DNA from 2 places in the Faecalibacterium sp. AM43-5AT genome. Region 1 is predicted to be linked to the other one. Evidence: a T-box and tRNA genes for the amino acid it is inferred to sense, from the RefSeq annotation. Region 1 holds a T-box; the other holds one or more tRNA genes.
The links. The T-box of region 1 lies ahead of tyrS (tyrosine--tRNA ligase). A T-box ahead of a tRNA ligase gene usually reads a tRNA of that ligase, here a tRNA-Tyr.

Region 1 (3,408 bases):
TGCTGCCGCGCAGCTGGATGATGCACTTGCCGGTGCATCCAGTCAGCTGCTGGATCTGTATTACAATGCAAAGGATGTTGCCGCAGATCTGATCGGTCGACTGGATTCCTATGATACCAACGATGCAGAGCTGGATGAGATTGAGCAGCGTCTGGATCTGATCTACAAGCTCAAGCGCAAATATGGTGATACGGTAGAAGACGTGATTGTTTTTGGACAGAATGCAAGGGAAGAACTGGAGCGCATCCAGTCCTCGCAGGAGCGGCATGACCACCTGCAGGCAGAAAAGCTCCGCCTTTATGCGCTGGCCCGCGAAAAGGCAGAAGCACTGACCCAGACGCGCCTGCGCGCTTTTGAAGAGCTGAATAAGCGTATTTCCGGCACGCTGGATTTTCTGAACATGCCGGGCGTGCGCATGACACTGCGCCATACCCGCGGCCCGCTGGCAAGCCATGGGCAGGACAGCATCGAGTTCTACATTTCCACAAACCCCGGTGAGGCACCCAAACCTCTTGCAAAAATTGCTTCCGGCGGCGAGCTGAGCCGCATCACGCTGGCCATCAAAAATGCAATGGCCGATAAGGATGCCGTGCCTACCGTGATCTATGATGAGATCGACAGCGGTGTTTCTGGCAAAGCCGCCGGGCGTATTGGTGAGGTACTGCGCCAGAGCGCACAGGGCCACCAGATCTTGTGCATCACCCATACAGCCCAGATCGCTGCACTGGCGGACTGCCATCTGCTGATTCAGAAAAATGTAGCCAATGACCGCACCTATACCGAGATCCATCCGCTGGATGAGGAGGGCAGGGTGGAAGCACTGGCCCGGCTGATCTCCGGCGACCACGTTACCGAGCTTTCGCGTGCCAATGCCCGCGAAATGCTGGGTCTTGGCGCAAAATAAGCCAAAATAAACCGCTGCAGATAAGGGGGTTGACAAGCCCGAAGCATTGTGATAAAGTAGTTCTTGTTAATGGCGATGAAGGGAACAAGTACCTTGAAGTGTTCTGCCCAGAGAAACCCCGGTTGGTGTAAGGGGCCGCAGAGCAGCAGGGGAAATACCTCCCGGAGCTGCAGGCTGAATGCCGTTCAGGTTAATAGGCTGTGCCGCGTGCGAGCGTTACAAACGCAGGAGTGTCTCTCTACTCTGGGGTGTGCACTCGTGAGGTCGTTTCTGTGAGGAAGCGGCAAACAGAGGTGGTACCGCGAATTTTCTCGCCCTCTGCCAAATTCATTTTTGGCAGGGGGTGTTTTATTTTTCCCTCTGCCCACAAACAGGAGGAAAAAATCATGACTCTGTACGAAGAACTCAAGGCCCGCGGCCTGGTGGCCCAGATCACCGATGAAGAGATCATCGACCTGATCAACAATGGCAAGGCAACCTTTTACATCGGCTTTGACTGCACTGCCGACAGCCTGACCGCAGGCCACTTTATGGCTCTGACCCTGATGAAGCGCCTGCAGATGGCAGGCAACAAGCCTATTGCCCTGATCGGCGGCGGCACTACCATGATCGGCGACCCCTCCGGCCGCACCGACATGCGCAAGATGCTGACCAAAGAGGATATCGCCCATAATGCCGCATGCTTCAAAAAGCAGATGGAAAAGTTCATCGACTTCTCTGAGGGCAAGGCACTGATGCTGAACAATGCAGATTGGCTGCTGAACCTGAACTACGTGGAACTGCTGCGTGATGTGGGTGCCTGCTTCTCCGTGAACAACATGTTGCGCGCCAAGTGCTACGAGCAGCGCATGGAGAAGGGCCTGTCCTTCCTCGAGTTCAACTACATGATCATGCAGAGCTACGACTTCTACTACATGTTCCAGCACTACGGCTGCAACATGCAGTTCGGCGGCGACGACCAGTGGAGCAACATGCTGGGCGGCACCGAGCTGATCCGCCGCAAGCTGGGCAAGGACGCTTATGCTATGACCATCACCCTGCTGACCGACTCTCAGGGCAAGAAGATGGGCAAGACCGCCGGCAATGCCGTCTGGCTGGACCCCAACAAGACCAGTCCCTTCGAGTTTTACCAGTACTGGCGCAATGTGGGCGATGCCGATGTGATGAAGTGCATCCGTATGCTCACCTTCCTGCCGCTGGAGCAGATCGACGAGATGAGCACATGGAAGGATCAGCGCCTGAACGAAGCTAAGGAAATTCTGGCTTACGAGCTGACCAGCATGGTCCATGGCAAGGAAGAGGCCGAAAAGGCTCAGAATGCTGCCCGCGCACTGTTCAGCGGCAGCGCAATGGATACCGAGCACATGCCTTCTACTCAGCTGACCGAGGCCGACCTGACCGATGGCTCCATCGGTATCCTGACCCTGATGGTCAAGGCTGGTCTGGCAGCATCCAACGGCGAGGCACGCCGTCTGGTCGTGCAGGGCGGTGTTCTGGTGGATGGCGAGAAGGTAGCCGCTCCCACCGTTGGCTTCACTGCTGAGCAGCTGGCAAAGGGTATTGTGATCAAGAAGGGCAAGAAGATCTACCACAAGGTCACTCTGTAAAAATATTGAACATGAAAATGCCGGTGTACTCTGTTTTGGAGTGCACCGGCATTTTTTTACTTGATGGAGGATTGCTCGCTTGCTTGCAGAATTTACAGCTCGTAAGCCTTCTTCAATGCTTCGTAAGCTGCATCCTCATTCTCTGCGTGGACCAGCAGGGAAATATCCAGATCGCTGGTGGTGATAAGCAGTACTTCAATGTCGGCCATTGCCAGAGAATTCAGTGCACGGGCAGCTACGCCGCAGCTGGTGACCATTTCTTCACCAAACAGGTTCAGCTTGGAATAACCCACGCTGATCAGCGGAGAAGCCTTGGCATCCTTGTCCAGATTTGCAACGGAAATAGCCTTCATCACCAGCGGAAGATCACTGCTGGAAGCGGTAAAGCTGAAATCAATGGTGGTGCCATGGGGCGCACTCTGGCTGATCATATCTACGACCACGCCGTTATCTGCAAAGATCTGCAGGTAACGTGCCAGGCTGTTGCCCTTGAACTCTACATCCTGCACACTGATCATCATGAGACTCGGCTCAATATTGATCTTCGATACTCCGTACATAAAGATCCTCCATTCTGCCCGAAAGGCGGGCTTCAACGATACAAAATTTATTCAGGTAAGCTGCAAAAGCTCCGGGTCGATATTTTCCCGGGCAATGGACTGAATCATTTCCAGGCTGAAATCCGGATACGCCTGCCGTACTCCGTGGGCCTTTGTAAGGGCTTCGGTATAATCGCGGAACAGATAGGTACGCACATTGGATTTGCCTGCATCATAGTGGGTCACCGTCGGCAGAAGTCTGGGGGAGAGCACGCTGCAACGGACGGTGCCGTCCAGTTCGGTCGTTTTTTCAAGCTGAACCGATAAAATTGCGCCGATCAGCTGATCGGGCTTTTCC
Region 2 (3,408 bases), on a different contig from region 1:
CCGAAGAACACCTGACCGTCACCCAGTTCAAAGTTCAGCGGGAGCAGGAACGGCTGGACACCCTGACTGCTCAAGCCGACCAGCAAGCACAGTCGCTTGCCAAAACCTGTCAGACTCTCTCCCAAAAAGAGAAGGAACTTGCCGCTGTGCAGAAAAAGACCACGCTCACGAAAGAAGCTCTCATTCATGCGCGTGATCTGGATTATATCGGCAAGCGCACCTTCCTCGGCAACTACTCGCTGACCGAAGAAGAATTTTCCAAACTGAAAAAACAGGCCGACCACGGCTATATGATGGACGTGGAGAACCGCCGCCTGAAAGAAGAACTTTCCACCGCCAAAAAGGAAGCCATTCATTGGAGCAACAAGTACCACGACCTGTGGTACGATGTAAAGCCCTATTTGGATGCTCTCCACCGTGCGCCCGAACTGGTGCGCGGCTTTCTGGAAAAGATTCTTGCCCCCAAGCAGGAGCGCACCATGAATGTGCCGCAGCGAAACCGCAAGCGTGGGCAGGATATGGAACTTTGATTTTCGGAGGATACCATTTGAACAAAAAGAAGAAGTCGAACAAATCCGGCTACCCGGATGAAGCAATCAAGGTGCTGGCACGTTGCTTTTATCCCTCCATGGTTGAGTTTTTCAACAGCGAGGAAGGCCAGCGTGAATATGAGGAATGGCTGAAAGAGCAGGAAGCTCTACAAGCCTTGCCTGTTGCAGCATAAAAACAGCAGGACGCTCCCAGAGAAGGAAACGCCCTGCCTTATATAGATGTATCTCACCGAGGTGTGTCCAGTTGGGCGCACCTCTTATTTTTTTGCCCTTAATCTTCTAACCCATGGCTTCCAGCTACGTTTTTCAAACACTCCTCCGGGTCACTGTTCAGAATCAAATCCGCATAGCCCAGTGGGTCGTTGTAGATGAGGTAGTCCAGTTCAGTCTGCTGTGCCATAGTCACATTCAGTGCATCCTCAACCCCGGTGCAGTCAATGTAGATCATTCTCCCATCCCGGAGCAGCAGCTCCACGCACCCGGTGTCCATGTTGAAATGGCAGGCTCTTGCATCGTACTTCATCATCGTGTCCTCCAAACGCTTATTGTGTGGTTACGGTCTGTGACAAGGTATCGGAGTTTTACGCCGTCCACGGGAGCCTTCATTCTCAAACCCGAAGAAAACGAAAAATCCGAACCCTTCTCCAATCGGAAACAGGTTCGGATTTTTCTTGTTTGGTGGGCGCGGGTGGATTCGAACCACCGAAGCTGAAAGCAGCAGATTTACAGTCTGTCCCCATTGGCCACTCGGGAACACGCCCATATTCACTTTTTATGTCCTTCGCCGGACGACTTGCTTATTTTATCATGAAGGAAGGCTTTTGTCAACTGTTTTTTACGTTTTTCTTCAAATGCATTTTCCGTGCAGAGAAACGGCTGAGCAAAGGCGGGAAAAGCCCTGCAGCCATGCGGGCACGGCAAAGTCGGAGAAAAAGCCAACCGGAAGAAATTGATAGGAAAATTGCAAGAAAAACTCGGGACAATATGTGAAAAGTGCAAGACTTTTTTATCTCTGCATTGAAAAACACAGTAAGGCGTGATATATTAAAAACGTAACAAAGTGCAACAAAATGGATGGTGCTTTTGTCACTCTGTGGCAAATCAGGCGGGATAAGTAGAAAAAGAAAGGCATAGCGACAAACCATGACGATTCAGGAATGTTATAGACAGATGGGCGCAAATTATGAGGACGTGCTCAAGCGGCTTTACAACGAAGGCATGATCTGCAGATTTACGCTGATGTTTTTGAACGACGACAGCTATCCGAAACTGGAGCAGGCATTGAAGGAAGGAAATGTGAAGGAAGCATTCCGTGCGGCACACACGCTCAAGGGCGTGTGCCAGAACCTGGGCTTTACCAACCTGTATCAGCCCACCTGCGATTTGACCGAGGTGCTGCGCACAGGCACACTGGAAGGCACCAAGGAGCTGTTTGACAGCGTGACCTGCCAGTACAAAATCACCATCAATGCGATCCGTGCGCTCCAGTAAGCTCCGCATTTGGCTCGATCTCCAAACGGCATCCTTCCTTATAAAAAGGCAGGATGCCGTTTTTTATTGCATTCTGCGCAGTTTTGTGATATAATGCCGGACGAACTGAACAGAAAAACAGCAGGTGCCTTTTGCCGATGCACTGCACGGCGGAAAGGGTAAAAGGGAAGCGGGTGCAGATCCCGCACGATCTCGTCACTGTGATAAGGGAGTCCGCATCAGGGTGCTTTGCACCAGCCACTGGAGCTTTTGCTCTGGGAAGGAGATGACGGGCGGCGATCTTTCAGTCAGGAAACCTGCCTGCTGTTGGTACGGGGGTGCAAACCCCAGATCACGAGGAATTGGTTGTACCAAAAAGCCCTGAAACAACAGAGGTCTTTTTGTCATGCCATCCGCAGGACAAAAGGGCCTCTTTTTTACCTCACTTTCCTGTACCCTTTGTTTGGTTCAAACCGCAATTTATCCAGCAGGAAAGGACAAGACAATGAGAAAGATCGAAACCAAAAAGCTGGCCGCAGCTGTTACGGCTCTGGTTCTGTGCGCCGGTGTGCTCACCGGCTGCGGCGGTGCTGCTTCCGGCACTGCATCCAGCACCGCTGCGTCTTCCGCTTCCAGCGAAGCGAGCAGCGAGGAGGCTGACGAAATGGCAGCAAAGAACGTGGCAGACCTGATCGATGCCATCTATGTGCAGGAGCGCAATGAGGACACCGATGCCCAGTGCGAAGCCGCCAAGGCTGCATGGGATGCCCTGACCGACACCCAGAAAGAACTGGTGGAAGGTGAGAACGCCGACCCCGACTACTTTGGCCGTGACACCGGCGATGCTTCCAAGGACGATGCCCGCAATCAGGACGACATCGGCGACAACGAGCTGCTGGTGGTCTCCTTCGGCACCTCCTTCAACGACAGCCGCGTGAAGGACATCAAGGGCATCGAGGATGCTCTGCAGGCCGCATACCCGGATTGGTCTGTGCGCCGCGCATTCACCGCACAGATCATCATCAACCATGTGCAGGCCCGTGACGGCGAAAAGATCGACAACATGCAGCAGGCCATGGACCGCGCTGTGGAAAACGGCGTGAAGAATCTGGTCGTCCAGCCTACCCACCTGATGCACGGTGCTGAGTACGACGAGATGATGGAAATGATCGACACCTACCGCGACAAGTTTGAATCTGTCGCTGTGGCTGAGCCCCTGCTGGGTGAGGTCGGTTCCGATGCCACCATCATCAATCAGGATAAGGAAGACGTTGCCAAGGCGGTCACCGCTGCTGCCGTGAAGGAAGCCGGCTACGACAGTCTGGATGCCGCTGCTGCGGACAAGGTCGCCTTTGTCTTTATGGGCCACGGCACCTCTCACACCGCA

Region 2: it has a tRNA-Tyr gene. The T-box ahead of tyrS (tyrosine--tRNA ligase) is inferred to sense a tRNA for this amino acid. The anticodon was not compared.

Annotation. Positions count from the first base shown of each region.
Region 1 covers NZ_QVGZ01000001.1:260,110-263,517, forward strand. Annotated here, with positions in the region: gene recN (DNA repair protein RecN) at 1-904, shown strand, start outside; T-box leader at 971-1,226, shown strand; gene tyrS (tyrosine--tRNA ligase) at 1,291-2,511, shown strand; gene DW937_RS01400 (ACT domain-containing protein) at 2,604-3,071, opposite strand; gene DW937_RS01405 (CapA family protein) at 3,123-3,408, opposite strand, start outside.
Region 2 covers NZ_QVGZ01000005.1:140,291-143,698, reverse strand. Annotated here, with positions in the region: gene DW937_RS08435 (plasmid recombination protein) at 1-530, shown strand, start outside; gene DW937_RS08430 (hypothetical protein) at 548-724, shown strand; gene DW937_RS08425 (DUF6061 family protein) at 823-1,074, opposite strand; tRNA gene DW937_RS08420 (tRNA-Tyr) at 1,228-1,312, opposite strand; gene DW937_RS08415 (Hpt domain-containing protein) at 1,722-2,042, shown strand; cobalamin riboswitch at 2,148-2,361, shown strand; gene DW937_RS08410 (sirohydrochlorin cobaltochelatase) at 2,527-3,408, shown strand, end outside.